DNA from 2 places in the Peribacillus sp. R9-11 genome. Region 2 is predicted to be linked to the other one. Evidence: riboswitches for the same ligand, from Rfam matches in the RefSeq annotation. Region 2 holds a riboswitch; the other holds the start of a gene.

Region 1 (10,203 bases), 1.3 Mb from region 2:
CTTTTTTATCACTAGACACTATTATTCTTTGGACACGAAATTATGTTAAATATCCTTCATATTCTATAACAATCATAAAAGGAGTGAATTGTATGAAAATCAAGGCAGGTAGTTGGACAATGCTAAGCAAGCAGGACAAAATGTTTATTCTGAAAGCCATCAGTGATCGCTCTAAAATGAAATATGTTTCATGAGAAGGAAAACTGTTGATTTCCTAGGTATATACCCTCTCCATTTTCAATAATTAAAGGAATCTTAAACCTCGAAAAAGGAGAGGAATCTATTCAAAACGATAATCCCATAACAAACGCCATTCGCCTTTTTCCTTTACCACATAGCAATCCTGTTCTATTGTAAACACGCCAAAGCGAGAATCGAAGACCTGTGTTACAGGAATCATATAGGCAGTTTTATGCACTTTTCCATCCTTAGCCAGGCTCCAGTTCTTCACTTTCTTTGATCGCCCTACATCATACTGAAAGGTTTCCACTTCCATATGCGACATAAAAACATGGGCCCGATTTTGCACATAATCACCTCGATTCGGGAACCGCAGCTTCATTTCAGAACTTAATAAATCCCATGATTTCCCGAACTCCGCCCCACTCTCATACTCATAAAAATCCTCCACCAAGCGTACAGGGCCACTCGGCCAAAGAAAAAAGATACAACCTCCTACAGCTAAAACTAGGAGCATACTTGCCAATATTCCTTTTGGACTCTTATTTTGTCTTTTCATCTTTCATCACCTTCACAAAGGTCATTGCTATAATATATATGGGATAAACGATAAAAAAGAAGCATGTTGTTAGACATACTTCTTAAGTATTGTATGGGTACGGTTTCATGGGAGATTTCTTATTTATAAGGAGTTGAAGGATAAAGGGGAAATCATTCAATGACGCTTTCGCCGTCGATTTATTATAAGAAAGCATAAAATACCTAGTAATCCACCAAACGTATCAAGCATAACATCCTGCCACAAGGGGGTACGTCCACCTGTGAATTTTTGATGCAGTTCGTCCGCACTAGCATAAAAAAGGACACACAAAAGAGCACCTAAAGACGAAATAACGCCGTTTTTTACAAAAGTGCGCCAAACACTGATCGTCAAAAAACCGAACACAAAAAAGATAATAAGATGGGCACCCTTTCGAATAAAAAACTCCAAAAACCCAGCCACTCCAGCTGTATGAACACTCACCTCAAGCCCACCATACATAAATGAAATACCACCGAGTTTTTCATACAAAAACGGGGTATTTAACTGTCCTAAAAAGGGAGAAATCCTTTGCTCCTCATACGTCTGTGAGGAAAAAAAGAAGATTAACATGGCCCATAAAACGAACAAAGCTGGGATTAACCACTTACGGAACTTACGGATCATATTCTATCATGTTCCTCAATGATACCGCTTAGTTTTTCCTTAAGATCTTCCACAAGATCATTTACTGTAACATCCTGCTGAAACTCGCCTTTTGTATACGTATCTATTAATATATCAATAAAATCCATTAGAATATTCACTCCAATATGTATAGAGCCACTAAGTTGTACTAAACCTATTTTTCTAAAATAAGGAATATAGCTCTTTTCATTGATAATCACATATAAAATGTGTATTGGCAAGCGGAAATAAATTCAAAAAGGGTAAAATCAGAATTTTTAAAGAAATATTAATAGAATGATCACAAAAAGTTCATAACTGAAGGATTATTAATATCATCAGCTGAAAAAATGTAGTTCATTAGGTGTAAAAAACAAAAGAAAAAGAAATCAAAAAGGACCGATTTCTCAGCCCTATTTGATAAACACCCTTATGATCGACCAAGAAAATAAGTCAATAAAGAAATCAAGATTAAAGTAATAGTAATATAAGACCCAATAAAAATTTTCTTGCTTCTTTCTTTCTTTTCATAAACTTCCTCGAACGTAATATATTTATTTTTTGTCATCAAATTCTCCTTGTATTTTGATGGCAGCTTGACATCGCCCTCTGCGAAGTCCTTTTAGCTTTTTCTTTATAGTATAGTATCGTCAAATACACAAAAATATTAACTGTTTTATTCACTATTTTTTTGTTGGGTATTTATATCTATTCGTCACTTTATAGTCTACTATAAATCATACAAAATACATTAATTCAAAATATTCCAATATACCAATTACCCTATTAAACTGTCCAAGGTTTCATCCACCACTAAAAAGTTTTCTATCTCTATCTGATGCTAAAGAACTGTTTTTAGGGCTGCAATTTGTTTAAGCTAGAAACCTTTTACTGATATTTGAATAGTGCATTTTTTATTCCAAGTCTTTAATCTCTTATCCTATAAAATTCATTATAATTTTGATCCAACCGAAAATTGATAACCACAACGGAAAGCTTAAAAACGTTCCCCACAATAGTCCCACAACAACATTGCTGGATTCATTCATAATAAAGCATCTCCCATGTATAGGATTTTTTTCGATTGTTTTTCTGTTGTTAAATTTTAATATTGTTCAACCATTATTTTATAAATCAAGTATCACAATAAGAATTATCTTCTCTCAAAATAATGCAGCTTCTTTCTACTTACTATATTCTTCATATTAATCCAATAAGAAAACGCTTACAATAGTGCTATATACTGATAACCCTTACTTTTTATTAAATATTGTTTTACTACTTATTGAAAAGTTTTAGCGCCGGAACATTCCAGTCAGGAAATATATCTAATTATATCCGAATATTCTATAGAAATATTAGTACTTACAATTTCCGAACAATACTATAGGGAACTAACAATATATTGTTCTAATCTATAAGAAACTCTTAGGTATCATCCCACGAAAATGAATAGTTTTGTTGATAAAAGATCGCATCATCCGCAAGCTTTTAAGTTCTAACAAAAGTGAACAGTAGAATCCAGTTCATAAAAAAAAGGCTGAATAACAGCCCTCCAAAGTATGTATCTTTTCGTTTTTCTAATTCCAATTCGTGTGGGGCTGATTATTCAAGTTCTGTTCATTCTGAATAAAATCTCGCACTTCTTGAATGGAAACCCCTAAACTTTTTGCTTCCAAAATTAAATTAATCCATTCAGCATCAATTTTTTTCTGCATATCTTCTTTTTTCACCCTATTTGTGGTAACACAGCCGTCTTAGCCTAGCCTTAGACCTGTAATTTTGCGTCCCTACTTTTCAATAGGTTTGCCCTTCTCAGGAGTATTGAACATTTTACATAATCTTCTTACGATGGTTATTAAAACATTGATGAAGACACTTCCATTATCTGATTTAAAAAGCTTAACTCAAATTAATTTAATGAGTGTCCAGATTTCTCTCATTTGAATTAAAGGCATAAATTCATTTCATCCTTTTTGCGGTAAACCAGCCTTCTAGCAAATGCCTTAGATCTGGGGTTTGCGCCCTTACTTTTCAATTACTATATTGAGATTAATTATACTTAATAAGTTAACAATTGTTAATAGATAACTATTAATTACTTTATAACATTATTCGATAAAGTTTTAATTAGTAAGTAATTCAAATATCTTCTTAATATAAAAACCTTTGACATAAACAGTTTTGTCCGTCCCCCATTTACTTTAAATGAACAACTGTATATCCCTTATATAACCTCCCCTAAATATCAACTGGTCAGTTACACTTTCTTTAAAGTTTTTTAAATTCAAATTCCAAGAAGATTGAAATGTACCAGCTTTCCGGGATTTCCTTGTAGATTCAAATTTAAACTTCCCCTAATAATTTGCTAATAGATTAGGTTACCATGGTTCACCTTTTTACTTTTTTTGTCTATTTTTGTCTACCTTTGTCTGTTTTAGAGAACTAACTATACTTTATAAAGAACAAATGCTATATTATAAAAAAAACGGTTCTTATGGAGGGGGAATATGTCTAGTAGATATGAGGAATTAGACTCACTAAGAGGATTAGCTGCACTTATTGTATTAATTGGGCATTATATGATGATATACCCATCATATGCAAGTTATCGGTATGATTCAAGCAGTCCCTTCATATTCTATTTATTCAAGGAAACTCCTCTAAGACTTTTTTTCAGTAGCGGCAATGAGTCTGTCATTCTATTCTTTGTATTAAGTGGTTTTGTTTTGTATTTATCTATTAATAATGTGAAATTCCATTATCCTACATACTTAATAAAACGAGTTTTTCGAATTTATTTACCATATCTAGTAGCAATAATTATAGCTATATTGGCTAAAATGCTTTTAAGCCATAATGATATGCCGTTTATTAGTAACTGGTTTAGCAAATCCTGGACCGTTTCAGACACACCGGCTCTATTATTACAACATCTTTTGTTTATTGGGAGTTACAATACTGACGCCTATAACAATGTAATATGGTCTCTTGTTCACGAAATGAGGATCTCGATTATATTTCCAGTTTTGATTTTTCTATTTATACGAAAAAAATTCAAATATTCCTTATTTTGGTTTATGATTTTAAGTTTTTCATCAACTATGGTTTTATATTTGTTTGGTTCCAATTTGAACATAACTAGCAGTCTTTTGAGTTTCCACTACATAACTATTTTTTTAATGGGAGCACTATTAGCGAAGTATCGCCATGACCTATTTAACTATACTTCCAAGATGAAAAAAACTGTAAAAATTGTAGTACTGATGATCGCATTTATTTGTTTTATGTACGAAGGAATAATTGGTGAAGTAGATTTATTAAACAATTATATTTTCAGGGACTATGTTGTATCGTGTGGTGTTTGTATCTTTATGATTATGAGCATATCTTCCTTAAAACTTTCATCATTATTACGGTCTAAAGCACTTACATTTCTCGGTAAAATTTCTTATAGTCTGTATTTGTATCATCTCATCTCGTTATTCTCCTTCATGTACCTATTTTATGATAAGTTGCCTACCGGCTTGATATTAATGTTTTCATTCTTCTTTTCCTTTTTACTATCTTCATTGGCGTATGTATTCGTTGAAAAACCATGCATGAACCTTGGATCGTATATTACGAGAAGAAAAAAACCAGTAACAGAAATATCCGTGAATCCTAAACCTGTAAAACGAAAAATAGGGTAAAAGCTTACCTATATTAAGTGGGATTTTTCAAACTGATAGTGCGAAATGAAAGGTAAATATTTATTGAATATGAGTCTCAAACAAAATTTTTACGATTCCTAAAAAAGTGGTGAAATTGATGAATGAAAAAGTAAAAATTAAAGATTTTATACGAATCTTAAAAAAGCGAATATTAATCATTATACTTTCTACACTTTGTATTACTGGTTTCGTTATTTTTTCGTCCATGTACATTATGAAACCAACTTATCAGTACTCTACTCAAGTTTTGGCAGGATCTTTAAGTATGGGAGAAAAGGAAACTTCCATAAATAAAGTGCAAGAAAACAGACAGTTGGCTCTTTCGTACATGGATATCATTAAAAGCCCACAAATTATGACAGGAGTTAAAGATTCGTTAAACCTAAAGACTTCAAGTTATGAGTTACTCAAGCAAGTTTCCATTACCAATAGAGATAATTCGCAGATTATTATTATTACCGTCAAAGATTCTAATCCTGAATCAGCTAAAGCCATTGCACAGGCTGTCGCAATTCAGTCCATAACTAAATTTAAAGAGTTTGCAAATGTAAAACAGATTAATATTCTTAATGATAACGAAATGGAACAAGCAGAACTTCTTTTTCCAAAACCAAAGTTTATTATAGCCATTTCCATCGTAATAGGCTTTTTTGCTGGAATAGGTTTAGCACTTCTTCGAGAACACTTTGATGATGCGGCTTACAGCGATCGTGAGCTTGAGCGTCTTGGACTTCCATTGTTAGGAAGAGTGAACTTAAATACAAAAATGAAAAACAAAAAACGGAAAACACCTTATCAGACATTTTCCTCTACGGAACGAGGTGAACATGGTGGCTATTAAATTCACAAGGAAACAATCCTTTTATCTAAATGATGTCAACAATAAAGAACAATTTTATTCGATATGTAACAATATCGAATCCAATCTCAAAAAAGAAGATTCACTATTAATGGTTACATCACTTACACATTCACAAAATATAGCTAATGCAACCGCGTTCTTAGCCCTTGCCTTTTCTGAACAGCGTAAACGAGTGCTGGTAGTGGATGCTAATCTTCGCCAACCTTCTCTACATCATGTGTTTAATATCGATAATTCATTTGGTTTGACCAACTTGCTCTTAGGTGAGCACCCCAAAAATAGGGATCATGCTATACATATAAAGGATAGTCTTTTCTGTTTACCCACAAGTGAAGTCCTGTATGAGCCAACGACATTATTAACTTTAGAGACCCTTCCCTCCTTAATTGAGGAGTGGAAAGAGCATTTTGATATTATTCTATTTCATACTTCAGATAGTATAAACAAACCTGATGCACAAATTCTAGCGAAACATTGTGATGGCATTATTTTAGCGATACAAGAAGGAAGAGATAAGTTAGAAAAGATTGTGAATGTGAAAACACAATTTGAAAGGGGCAAACATGAAATAACCGGTACAATGATCATTTCATGAATAAAGGAGGGTAACCATTGGATTCAAAGATTAGAGTAGATGGACAGGAAGAAATACTGATAAAACCAATACCGACATCATCATATTTTACTTTTAAGCGTTCAATAGACTTTATCATTTCATTTTTTATGTTACTTCTTTTAACACCTATTTTAGTTTTATTCTGTATTCTTATCCCTATTGACTCAACTGGTTCCCCCTTTTTTTGTCAACAACGACTGGGATTAAATGGGATATCTTTCAATATGATTAAATTACGTTCCATGAGTTTAGATGCCGAAAAAAACGGGCCACAATGGGCAAGTGAAAAAGATTCTAGAGTTACAAGAATAGGAGCATTTATACGAAAAACCCGCATTGATGAAATTCCTCAACTTATTAATGTTTTAAAAGGAGATATGTCACTCATTGGTCCAAGGCCTGAAAGAGAGTTTTTCTATAAGGAATTTGATAAGTTTTTGCCTGGCTTTAAAAATCGTTTATTTGTTAAACCAGGAATAACTGGATGGGCCCAAGTAAATGGGGGTTATGATTTAACACCAAAAGAGAAGTTGAATTTCGACCTATATTATATTCAACACCGCTCACTTGCTATGGAAATCAAGATTTTGTTTCGAACAGTGGCCATTGTATTTACTGGTAATGGAGCTAGATAATCGATTAAAAGGGGTTTTGAAAAATGGATAAAGTACTAGTAACCGGAGGATTTGGTTTTATTGGGTCTCATATTGTGGATACATTAATTCGTAATAATTATGAAGTGGCTGTTTATGATAACTTATCTACCGGATATACCGAGAATGTCCATTCAAAAGTCATTACCTTCTTTGGAGATGTAGAAGATGAAGGCTCACTAGAAAAGGCGATGGAAACATTTAGGCCTGACTATGTCGTTCATCAAGCTGCACAAGTTAGTGTACAACAATCAATTTCAGATATTACAAATGATGCTCAGATCAATATCATGGGAACCATAAATATTGCTAAGCTTTCTCACAAGTATAAAGTTAAAAAGATTGTATTTGCCTCATCAGCGGCTGTATATGGAAACTCTAATGTTATGCCAATTACCTTATCGCATGATACTCATCCATTATCACCTTATGGTGCCTCAAAAAAAACGGCTGAAGATTATCTAGAGCTTGCAAAAGAATTATATGATTTAGACTATGTGAACCTCCGTTACAGTAATGTGTATGGTCCAAGACAGACAGCAAGTGGTGAAGGCGGTGTTATATCAATCTTCACAAATCTTGTCATTAACAATAAGCGGCCTGTTATTTATGGTGATGGTTACCAAACAAGGGATTTTGTTTATGTAAAAGATGTAGCAAATGCCAATCTAAAAGCGTTAGAATTTGATGGAAGTGGAACATTTAATGTTTCATCAACTACTAGTACAAGTATCAATCAATTATTCTCGATTATTCAATCATTTGGCACACATGATTTATCCCCTATTTATCAACCAGCCAAAAATGGAGACATCAAAGATAGTTTACTATGTAACAAAGTGAGTATCCAAAAATTGGGTTGGCACCCCGTTTATTCGCTTGAAAAGGGACTTGCGAATACATATGACTATTACCTTAAACAAAATCAGTCTACTATAACTACAGATAAATCACCTGTACCACAACTCAATCCAACTACTATATCGTCATAAAATGGGGATAGAAACAAGTGAATAAGAAGAAAAACTCTATTTTCAAAAACATTATCCATTTATTTTACAGTACAATTCTATCTAATGTTTTAAATGCAATTACACTTATATTATTGGCCAATTATTTTAACTCAAAAAATTATGGAATTTTTAGTGTCGCTCTAGCTCTAGCTATGATTATGAACTTTTTCACAGACCTCGGAGTTAGTAACACTTTCCTTCGAGAAGGATCGAAGAAAGGAAACTTAGGTACTACATTTTCTTCTTATATAAAGATCCGGGTTGTATGTTTGCTTTTATCCTTTTTGGTGTTCTTTGTCGGTATACACATTCTTTATCAAGAACAACAAATTCTTTATATGATTTATAGTTTAATGATTCCCATGGTCATTGGTTTGGCGATACAAAGTATAGGAATCACCTATTTTCAATTAACGGAAAGGATGCAGTTTATCGCGTCCATTAAAATCTTCTCAGCCATTGCATTAATCATTTCAACCACGGTGAGTATGGGCTTAAAAGTGGATGTCCATCTAGCAGCATTTTTATATGGATTTTCTTATTTAGTAGGCGGCCTTTATAGCCTATATTTACTTCTCAGTAAAGCGGAATTAAAATGGAAATCTCCTTTTGAAAAACAATTATTAACAAATCTTAGTCCTTTTTTAATCAGTGGGTTATTTATTATGTTAACCCCTCAATTAGGTCCCTTAGTGTTAGAAAAAACACTGCCTTTAACGCTTGTTGGTCTATTTGCGGTAGCTTATCGGATTCCTTCTGCTCTATACCAAATACCCGGGGTTATTGCAGGCGCATTTTTCCCCCTCTTATTTAAGCGATATAACCAAGGCGAGTTGGAGGAACATACTAGATTAAATATTCTACAAATGAAAATTATGTCCTATACCGGTATGTGTATGACCATATCCCTATTCTATTTGGCTGAATATCTCGTCACTATCTTATTCGGAGACGAATGGGGAGCAGCGGTGCTACCTTTAAAAATATTGTCCTTTATTATAGTCCTACAAGGCTTTAACATTGCTATTGCGGACGGTCTAACGACAAGAGGGTTACAGAACCGGCGTACTATTGTACAGTTTATAACCATCGCTATTGGTTTGTTGTCCTTCTATTATCTGAGCGTTAGCTATGCAGTGGCTGGTTCAGCTTTTGCCGTTTTAATTATGGAGATTGTATCTTTCATTGGTTATGTAGCGGTTAATCCGGTAAAAAGAACGGTATTAGCAAAGGTTATTATTCCATATGGGTTCTTCTTTTCTATAAGTTTTATCCTTATACACTACTCATTATCCCAATACCCTTTTATAGCCATGTTATCTACCATCATTTTAGTTTCTACCTTAATTTTACTATTAGATAAGCCAATTAAGGACTTAATAGTAGGTTTTATAAAAAAGAAAAATCAAGATGGGAGACAAAAAGAGAATGGAAAGATTGCAAATTAATAAAAACACCTCTATGTGGCCAGTCTTTCTCTTGTTATTTTTTATTACACTTAGTAAATATAATTTGTCCATCGGTTTTTCGTTGAAAATTTACATGATTTTTCTAGCCATTTTCTTGTGCATTTATTTTCGGGATTTTTACTTTCATACCCCTTATCATTATGAAATTTTATTGTTTTTATTTTATTTCACCTATTGTCTGAGTGGCGCTTTTTCACAGTATCCGGAATCAAGCATTCGAGTCATTCTAGGAGTGATACTTGTACTTGGCTGTTATTTCATTATGAGATATATACTGGAGCTAACAACGATAGGTGCCATTGAAAATTCCATTGCAAATGTCGGAATCATATTTAACGTCATTAGTCTGTTATTGTACGTCATCGGGATAAAGATGACCGGACGATTCCCAACAGGTGTTGAGGTAACATCTTATGGATTATTATTAGACCGAGATTATCCGAGATTAATTGGATTGCTTGATGACCCAAACATCTTCATTTTTTTTAAT
Region 2 (10,203 bases):
AGCACTAAAAAAACGCCAACCAATGTTAGAGTGACTGTTACTGCACTGACTGATGCAAACGTCATCCAACCATTACGGCCAATATTTTTAAAACTTTCACGGAAGTGACGGAGTAATGTTCTAAATTTCATATCCGTAATCACCTCGATGTTCGTCTCGAACTATTTTTCCACTTTCAATGGCAATGACACGTCGTTTAATATTGTTAACGATGTCCCTATTATGTGTGGCCATGACGAGTGTTGTTCCACGATTATTAATTTCTTCAAATATGTTCATAATTTCCCATGATGTTTCAGGATCTAGATTCCCTGTAGGTTCATCGGCGATAACCACCTTAGGGTCATTGACGATCGAACGTGCAATCGCAACCCTCTGCTGTTCTCCACCAGATAGTTCAGAAGGTAGCATTCTAGCTTTATGTTTAATCCCTACTAGATCAAGAACTTCCATGACTCTCATTTTAATTTCTTCTGGTTCTTTTTCGATAACTTCCATCGCAAATGCAACATTTTCATAAACTGTGAAGGTTTGAAGGAGTTTGAAATCTTGGAATACCATACCGATATTACGGCGGAATAGAGGAACTTTCGAATTGCGGATACTTGGAAGGCTGACACCATTTACCAAGATATTACCACTTGTCGGCTTTTCTTCCCGATACATCATTTTGATGAAGGTCGATTTACCGGCACCGCTGGGTCCTACTACATAAACGAATTCGCCTGGTTTTATTTTTACATTGAGTCCATTAATGGCAATTACGCCATTAGGATAGGTCTTTTTCACATCTATCATTTCTATCATTCTAAAACCACCTAATTTGCTTGTTTTTATATCTATGTAACTAAGCTTTTTCGACAATTTTCACTGGAATCTGACAGGAATCTTTCTTACTAGAGCACAGAAACATTATAACATCTAATTTTGTCAAATTAAGAATAAAAATATTACAGTTTCATTTCAGTGAGAAAGATTATCAACATCTACGTAATAATTCTAGGATTAGTTTTCTTGATTAGGGATTAGATGTGGGTTTTCTGTGGATTTAAAAGGAGGATAAATGAAACGCCCCGCTGTATGCAGAACGTTTCTATAGTCGTTATTTATGTTCAGCAAGCCATTCAGCAACTTTGCTCGCTTCGGTTCCCTGAATTATACCTTTTGGCATTGCTCCTTGACCCTTTGCAATGACTTGCTCGATTTCTTCTTTTGATAATCTCGAACCAACTTTCGTTAAATTCGGTCCTACGCCACCTTCAAGATTTACTGCATGACAGCTTGAGCATTTGTTTTCATAAATTTTCGCTGCATCTCCTGCATCTACGGTTGTAGTTTCGTTCTTATCACTTGCTGGCTCATTATCTGCATTATCATTGTTTCCTCCGCATGCAGCCAAGGCGAGAGACGTACCCATTAATAAGGCTAACCATTTCTTTTTCATAGAATTTACCCCCTCTGATTTATACCAGTACAGAAATATTATACCAATTTTAATCTAGTTTAAAACCCTCCCCAAGTACTTCCGATGCATCCATTACGATCACAAACGCTTTAGGGTCAACAAGTTTAACCAATTGTTTCAATTTAGTGAATTCCGACTGGTCTATTACACACATCAATATTGGACGAGTATCATCCGTATAGCCGCCATACCCGGAAATTCGTGTTACTCCCCGGTCTAGCTCATGTAAGATAGCATTCCTTACTTCCATTTCATTATTCATGATAATTAATGCCATCTTAGAACGATTCAACCCAACCTGAACGAGATCAATCGTCTTGCTTGTCACATATAAACCTATTAACGCATAAAGCCCTTTTTCAATATCAAAGACAATCGCAGCGCTTAAGACAATGATTCCATCAATCACAGCTACACATGTCCCTAATGACATATGGGTATACTTATGAATAATCTGCGCCGCTAAATCCGTTCCCCCTGTGGAACCCTTCCCGCGGAAAACAATTCCTAACCCAAGGCCCACCATAATTCCCCCACATATTGAACCAAGCAAAGCATCATTCGTCCATGGCTCCCAATCCTTTGTAAGGAAAACAACAAGCGGTAAGAACAAGGTTCCAATCAGACTCTTGGCACCAAAATGCCGTCCAAGTATAATAAGTCCAGCAATAAATAAGGGAATATTACATCCCCACAGAACATAGGCTGGCTCCCAACCGAGCGTAGAATCGAGAATCGTACTAATTCCGCTGACTCCGCCTGAAGCAATTTGGTTGGGAAGCAAGAATACATTAAAACCAATTGCAATAATAGCCGAACCGACAATTACCAACCCATACTCCATTAACTTTTGTATCAAAGGGTGCTTCTGCTCCCGGTATCTTTTTCTCATTCTATATTGTCTCCTAAAAAACCATCATTTTTTATCTAGTATTGGCCGAACGTTGTATTGCATCCCCTATAAGATCCTGTAAAAGTCAGCCAAATGACTTTTACAGTGGTAGTAAATTGAACTTCCATGTATACGTAATCATAAAAAAAGCCGAACCAGAAAATCCGGCCCGACTTTTACTTCTTATAATTTTGAACGTAAATAAGCATCAATGAACATATCGATATCTCCGTCCATGACAGCTCCCAAGTTTCCTGTCTCCGCACTAGTACGGTGGTCTTTTACCATGGAGTAGGGATGGAAGACGTAAGAACGAATTTGGCTTCCCCAGCCAATTTCCTTTTGCTCTCCGCGAATTTCATCCAAATCGGCTTGCTGTTGTTCAATTTCAAGTTGATATAATTTGGCTTTCAGCATATTCATGGCTTGAGCCTTGTTTTTGATTTGCGATCTCTCGTTTTGGCACGTTACCACAGTATTTGTAGGTAAATGCGTAATCCTTACGGCTGAGTCAGTTGTATTGATATGCTGACCACCTGCCCCACTTGCCCGGTACGTATCAACCTTCAGATCTTCCGTACGAATTTCTATATTAATCGTCTCGTCGAATTCAGGCATAACTTCGCAAGAAACGAATGAAGTATGACGGCGCCCTGATGAATCGAAAGGAGAAATTCGAACTAGACGGTGAACACCTTTTTCTGCTTTCAAATAACCATATGCGTTATGGCCCTTAAACAGAAGCGTGACACTCTTGATTCCAGCTTCATCACCTGGAAGGTAATCAAGGGTTTCTACTTTAAAGCCCCTTTTTTCACCCCATCTTGTATACATACGAAGCAACATTGAACCCCAATCTTGGGACTCAGTTCCACCTGCACCAGGATGCAATTCCAGAATTGCATTTTTCGAATCATATTCTTCACTTAGTAAAAGTTGAAGTTCAAATTCATTCATCTTTTGTGAAAGAATCGTGATTTCTTCTACCAACTCAGCAAGAAGTTCTTCATCGCTTTCTTCTTTCACTAATTCATACGTCAAATCCAGATTTTCATATGCATCATTCAAATCGGACAATTGATTGACTTGATCTTTCAATGCATTCGTTTCATTGATGACAGTCTGTGCTTTTGACTGATCATTCCAAAAATCAGGGTGTGTCATCTCATTTTCTAGTTGTGCGATTCGTGCCTCTTTTTCATCTAAGTCAAAGAGACCCCCTAAAGTCTGTTAATCGTTGTGCGGTTCGTTCAAGTTCATTTCTAATTTCTGCTAATTCCATTTCTCTTCACCTCATTAAGTATGTTAAAAAAACCCCTGTACAGGGATGTGTTTCAGTACCAATAAACATCTTCAAACTATACGCAAACTAAACATGAAAAGAGGCGGCAAGTTCTTACACCGTCTCTCTTATCATTATACACCTAACTTTAGGCTAAATTACCATGGCAATTCTTATATTTTTTGCCGCTGCCACATGGACATAAGGCATTTCGCCCGACTTCATCCTTTTTACGAGCTGGAGCCTTCTTCACTTTTCCTCCATCTTCTTCCTTCGGATTGACCGCTTGTCCTTTTATGACTTCTTTCCGCTCTAAATTGTTGCGAATTTCAGCTTTCATAATGTATTTAGCGACTTCATCTTCCATGGAGGCAATCATGGCTTCAAACATTGCGAAACCTTCTGATTGGTATTCACGAAGTGGGTCAATTTGACCATAAGCACGAAGGTGAATCCCTTGACGCAATTGTTCCATAGCATCGATATGGTCCATCCATTTGCTATCCACCGCACGAAGAACGATAACCTTTTCAAACTCTCGCATTTGATCTTCTGAAAGCTCTGCTTCTTTTTGATCATAGTCTTCTTTCACTTTATCTAAAATAAATTCAACCAATTCCGATTCATTTTTTCCTTCTAAATCTTCTATTGTGATTGAACCTTCATTGAATAGGTTACCATTCAAGTAATCGACAAGACCTTGTAAGTTCCAGCCTTCTTCATCACCCATTGGGGCAAACGCAGCAACATTGCGCTGAATGGATGCCTCAATCATCGTCTCAACAATTTCACGTAAGTTTTCACTTTCCATCACATCAAAACGCTGTTTATAGATGATTTCCCGTTGTTGACGTAGGACATCGTCATACTGCAGCAATTGTTTACGCGAATCAAAGTTATTCCCTTCCACTCGTTTCTGAGCAGATTCAACGGCTCTCGTCACCATTTTACTTTGAATTGGCTGTGAATCATCCATACCAAGACGTGCCATCATACTTTTCATATTATCCGAACCGAAGCGTCGCATCAGTTCATCTTCCATTGATAAATAGAATTGAGTAACCCCAGGATCTCCCTGACGACCGGAACGACCACGCAACTGGTTATCTATCCTTCGACTTTCATGACGCTCCGTACCGATAACAGCAAGGCCGCCAAGTTCTTTGACACCTTCGCCAAGCTTGATATCCGTACCACGGCCAGCCATGTTAGTAGCGATTGTAACTGAACCTTGATTACCTGCATTCGCAATGATTTCTGCTTCACGCTCATGATTCTTTGCATTCAAAACATCATGAGGTATACCTTTTTTGGATAAATACGCAGAAATGACTTCAGACGTTTCAATGGCAACAGTACCAACAAGCACTGGCTGTCCTTTTGTATAACGCTCAGCGATGTCTTCCACAACAGCGCGGAATTTCCCATCCGTTGACGCGTAAATAAGATCGGCGCGGTCATCACGAACAATATTCCGGTTTGTTGGAATCGCAATAACATTCATATTATAGATATTCCGAAATTCCTCTTCCTCTGTCTTAGCTGTACCTGTCATACCAGAAAGTTTTTCGTACATCCGGAAATAGTTTTGGAACGTGATGGTTGCAAGAGTCATGCTTTCATTTTGAATTTCAAGGCCCTCTTTTGCTTCAATTGCCTGATGAAGACCTTCACTATAACGACGGCCCTTCATTAAACGGCCAGTGAATTGATCGACGATGACAATCTCGCCATCTTGAACAACATAATCCACATCCAAATGCATGGAAACATGCGCCTTCAGAGCCTGATTAATATGATGGTTTAAGGTAACATGGTTGATATCGAACAAGTTATCGATATTAAATGCTCTTTCAGCACGGTTCATACCTTCTTCGGTCAGCTGAACACCTTTTGTTTTTTCATCATACGTATAGTCCGTTTCTTTTTGTAACGTCCTCACAAACGCATTTGCTTGGATGTAAAGCTGTGCCGATTTTTGCGCTGAACCAGAAATAATCAATGGCGTTCTCGCTTCATCAATCAAAATCGAATCGACTTCATCGATGACAGCAAAATGCAACGGGCGCTGTACCATTTGTTCTTTATACAAAACCATATTGTCACGCAAGTAATCAAAGCCTAGCTCATTATTCGTGCTATAAGTAATGTCAGCATTGTAGGCAGCTTGTTTTTCTTCTTTAGAATGACTGTTCAAATTCAACCCAACAGTCAAACCCAGGAAATCATACAATACACCCATCTCAGTTGCATCACGGTGCGCCAAGTATTCATTGACAGTCACGACATGCACACCTTTACCAGTAAGCGCATTTAAATAAACCGGCATGGTTGATGTTAATGTTTTACCTTCCCCCGTTTTCATCTCAGAGATGTTTCCATCATGAAGTGATGCCCCACCCATGATTTGAACACGGTAAGGATACAAACCAAGAGCTCGTTTTGCCCCTTCACGCGCAACCGCAAAAGCTTCAACAAGCAAATCATCCACGGTTTCCCCGTTTTGATAACGCTCCTTAAACTCCTCTGTTTTGGCGCGCAACTGCTCATCCGATAACGCAGCTGTCTCATCAGCCAGCGCTTCGACCTGATCAGCGACTTTTTCCAGACGCTTAATTTCTCGCTTATTCGGATCAAAAACTTTATTTAATATATTAAGCATTCAATAACGCTCCTCTATTATGGTAATGATCATTCAATAACACATTCATATAAGTAAGAAGAAACACACCTTCTGTTAATACTAATCCAAGCTTAATTTTAACACTTCTATTCTAGAGGTACAACTTCATGTCACTCTATGTCTATGGACCTGAATTCAGTTCTTACGAAAAACATTGGATAAAAGAGGGGTAAAACTGTTAAAATAGAGGGAAGTAGCAAAAGTACATTACACACTCCCCACTTTTCACATGAGTCCTTAACAAGACAAACGAAAATGCGAAGTAAGCACAACCTTCTATCAATAGAAATTTTTGGTCCCTCTATGACTGATAGTCAGTTGAAGCAATCTAGCTTTTCAGGCTTCCTATTCCTGTGATTTTATGTGGGTTTAAAACTTATAAATCGAAGATAAATAGAACATGTTTCGAGGTGGTATTGTTGATTGGTGAACGTGTAAAAAAACTGCGAGAAGAAAAGAAAATGTCAATGACTGAACTAGCCGATAAAGCCGGAGTAGCAAAGTCATACTTAAGTTCGCTCGAGCGTAACTTACAAACGAATCCTTCTATTCAATTTCTCGAAAAAATCTCTTCTGTACTTAACATTCCTGTAGATGCCCTTCTTTACGATGCACCAAATAAGGAATCCTTGGACACTGACTGGATGAAAATTGTTGAGGAAGCTATGAATTCTGGCGTTTCAAAACAACAATTCAGAGAGTTCATTGAGTTTAATAAATGGAGAAAAGATAAGCAAGAATAGATGAATTCTAAACTATCTTCACAAACATAAATAGTACCGCTCTATCAAACTAGTATTGATAGAATTTCAGAAAATAAAATAATCCCTATAAGCAGCTATGTTGTAAATCAACTGTTTATAGGGATGTTTTTTTCATTCCTTTTTGGTTCTTAGTTTTCATTGTTCTGCTCTAGTGGCACATTTAGATTCTCTTTTTTTAAAAAAGCACTAATTTCTTCTTTCTTAAAACCCAATTTCCTAGCTTCTGAAATCAACTTCACCCATTCTTGATCCACTTCCACGTTAACCACCTCTTTTATCCTCCTAAAATACTACTTGTATGTATTTCAGGCAGACCAGCCATCTTAGCATTAAGCAAACTTAGGCCTGTGCCTTTGCGCCCTCATCTTTCGCTGAGCTTGCCTTTGTCAGGGAAATTATTACAAAAACTATATTTATTAAGTTATTATAGCGAATATTTGCTCCAAATATTGCTACTTTATGTCGCTAAATTACCACAATGCACAACTTTTTATCGACAAAATATTACAAAATCAAGAAATCCATGATATTTTTTGTCTATTTCATGTACAAAACAAGATGGTTCAAATGATTCACGTTCGTTTTTTTATAAAATTATAAACATTGCCCTTCTTATTCAAACGATGGGGCATATTAATTCTTTCCATAATAAGTGCATCAAAGGCTTTTTGCGCAGACAAGTCCTCACCGCAGGTCGGACAAAGCCAACCTCCATATTCTGCACTGCTAAAAGACGCTCTATGACATGTATAGCAATTTTTCTGATACAAAAATCCAACTCCTCTGCACCATAATCAAATCATTTTATATAAATAAATTATTGTTCTTTTTAAAGAACTTTAATCTGAGTATAGTGCAATAGGAGGGGTTATTTAAATAGGTATAAGTACCTATTTATCTTATTAAAGAACGGAAAATGTTCTTTTTAAAGAAAATACAATACATTCCATACTTCATTGTGTTTTTTAGAGAACAATGAAATTCCCAGGAGCCAACCAATTAATCGATACTATTTGATACCTTGTTTTCAACAGATGGATTTTACTTATTATCACATTATCAAAACACTTATCAAATTGCCGAAAGATCATTAAGGAAAAAGGAAGGAAATATAAACAACCATTGACTTCTATGGTTGAAATCGGTGGTTATTTTTCCAGAGCTTATAGAACTCCTTAGCCCAAATGAACATTGCAATAGATGGAGTAAAATTTAAAAAGCACAACCCATAGTCTGGGTTGTGCTTTTGTTTATAGATTCATATTAACTAGGTTCAATTAATCCGTAGCGCCCATCTTTACGACGGTACACAACGTTCGTTGTATTTGTATCCGCATTGGTGTAAACGAAGAAACTGTGACCAAGCATATTCATTTGCAGAATCGCTTCTTCACTATCCATTGGCTTCAAATCAAAGCGCTTATTGCGGACTACTTCAATATCAGTATCATCTTCAAATTCATCCACCACTTCATCAATTTCCGTATTAAAGGCGAACGCCTCAGGAGTTGTAGATAAGTTGTTACGGAATTTACGATTGACTTTCGTTTTATGTTTACGAATTTGGCGTTCAAGCTTGTCATTAATCAAGTCAATAGCAGCATACATATCCGCATTTTCCTCTTCAGCGCGAAGAACCAAATTCTGCATAGGAATCGTCACTTCGACCTTGGATGTATTATTGTTAACTTTCAAATTCACTAACACATTTGCATCTGGTGTATTGTTAAAATATCGTTCTAACTTGCCAATTTTCTTTTCGACGTATTCTCGAATTGCTGGAGTTACCTCAATGTTTTCACCGCGTACGTTGTAATTCATAAAGTGAGTCCTCCTTAAATTAAGACTATACAGTTAGATTCTACAATACCCCTCCGGTTTCCTTTAGAAACACATCATGAAATATGTCGAGATTATGAAACAATTGTCGGAAGGTTAGGAAAGGGTTGATGTCTGCCCTAGCTTTATTATAACAAATACAAAGCTATAAAGAAAAAATTAAGCCCTTAATATTTACAGAAAATTTAAAAACAATTAACATTAAAACTGTTTGCAATTAAAACGGCTGATTAATATCTAATTTCTTTTATCGTAGAACACGCCATCTGTGGATAATGATTGATAAGGGTTCACATATTTATTAGTAGATTCTTTTTTGAGACTTAGCTGTTTAATATCGCGTTGGATTTCTACTTTTTGTTCTTCTAGAAGTTGTGAAACTTTTTCGTTGAGTTCGATTAACTTCTTCCCTAAATCCTGTTCAGAATCAGAAAAAGGCGGTTGAATCCCTGCCATCAACTTCTCCCGCTCCTCAAGCAAGGCCTCAACCTTTTCAATTTTCCGGTCCCGATCCTGCTCATTTTCCAACGTCGAAAGTAATTGGTTCGTTGCCTCATAAAAATGTTGAATAGCTCCCATTATGCTTGACCACTATTGGCAAATTGCTTCTGGCGGTTCAACTGAATAGCTTCCTTCCATGTATCGCGAAATTCCATGACAAACCCTTCAACCTCTTCTAAAATATCCAGATCACTTTTAATGTTGGCTTCAATCAAGCGTCGATTCAAATAATCATAAAGGGACATTAATTCCTTGGATATAGCCAAATCCATTTTTAATGTGACCATTAGCTCCTGAATGATTTTTTGCGCTTTAATTAAATTCGTGTTTTTTTCTTGAAAGTTTTTTTCCGCAATTGCTTTTTTGCCCAATGTAATAAACTTAAGGCATCCATTATAAAGCATTAACGTAAGTTCACCTGGAGAGGCAGTATTCACCGAATTTTGTTGATAAGATTGGTAGGGATTATTGATTGCCATCATTCAAACTTCCTTTCTAAAATTGCTTAGCTGAAATACTGAGATAGGCTGCTGCTTTGACTATTCGCTTTCGAAATCGCTTTCTCCATGGCTGTGAATTGATTATAATAGCGGGTTTCTAAAGCCTTAAGCTTGTCTTGCCAACTATCTATTTTCGTATTGTAGCTATTTAAGAGTTTTCCAATCGTGAAACTTGAATTATTAACAGAAGTCGCTTTACCTGCTTTATCTTGGATATTAGTCATCGTCGCTTTGATATCAGCCCTCAACCTTTTGGCCAATCCCATTTCACCAGTTG

The links. Region 2 has a riboswitch for cyclic di-GMP ahead of RE409_RS26105 (anti-repressor SinI family protein). Riboswitches for the same ligand answer to the same signal wherever they lie in the genome.
Region 1: it holds a riboswitch for cyclic di-GMP, as region 2 does, so the genes downstream of both, RE409_RS19580 (anti-repressor SinI family protein) here and RE409_RS26105 (anti-repressor SinI family protein) in region 2, are expected to answer to the same signal.

Annotation. Positions count from the first base shown of each region.
Region 1 covers NZ_CP133763.1:4,018,889-4,029,091, forward strand. Annotated here, with positions in the region: gene RE409_RS19560 (hypothetical protein) at 281-739, opposite strand; gene RE409_RS19565 (VanZ family protein) at 896-1,387, opposite strand; gene RE409_RS19570 (YwzD family small protein) at 1,384-1,629, opposite strand; gene RE409_RS19575 (hypothetical protein) at 1,818-1,955, opposite strand; gene RE409_RS19580 (anti-repressor SinI family protein) at 2,968-3,105, opposite strand; cyclic di-GMP riboswitch class I at 3,127-3,208, opposite strand; gene RE409_RS19585 (acyltransferase family protein) at 3,898-5,079, shown strand; gene RE409_RS19590 (YveK family protein) at 5,198-5,941, shown strand; gene RE409_RS19595 (CpsD/CapB family tyrosine-protein kinase) at 5,928-6,557, shown strand; gene RE409_RS19600 (sugar transferase) at 6,575-7,213, shown strand; gene RE409_RS19605 (SDR family NAD(P)-dependent oxidoreductase) at 7,237-8,223, shown strand; gene RE409_RS19610 (lipopolysaccharide biosynthesis protein) at 8,241-9,692, shown strand; gene RE409_RS19615 (O-antigen ligase family protein) at 9,682-10,203, shown strand, end outside.
Region 2 covers NZ_CP133763.1:5,351,349-5,361,551, forward strand. Annotated here, with positions in the region: gene ftsX (permease-like cell division protein FtsX) at 1-131, opposite strand, end outside; gene ftsE (cell division ATP-binding protein FtsE) at 121-807, opposite strand; gene cccB (cytochrome c551) at 1,103-1,444, opposite strand; gene RE409_RS26085 (YitT family protein) at 1,494-2,309, opposite strand; one part of gene prfB (peptide chain release factor 2) at 2,541-3,575, opposite strand; one part of gene prfB (peptide chain release factor 2) at 3,577-3,639, opposite strand; gene secA (preprotein translocase subunit SecA) at 3,788-6,301, opposite strand; gene RE409_RS26100 (helix-turn-helix domain-containing protein) at 6,742-7,065, shown strand; gene RE409_RS26105 (anti-repressor SinI family protein) at 7,215-7,355, opposite strand; cyclic di-GMP riboswitch class I at 7,392-7,478, opposite strand; gene hpf (ribosome hibernation-promoting factor, HPF/YfiA family) at 8,350-8,907, opposite strand; gene RE409_RS26115 (flagellar protein FliT) at 9,163-9,504, opposite strand; gene fliS (flagellar export chaperone FliS) at 9,504-9,905, opposite strand; gene RE409_RS26125 (flagellar hook-associated protein 2) at 9,932-10,203, opposite strand, start outside.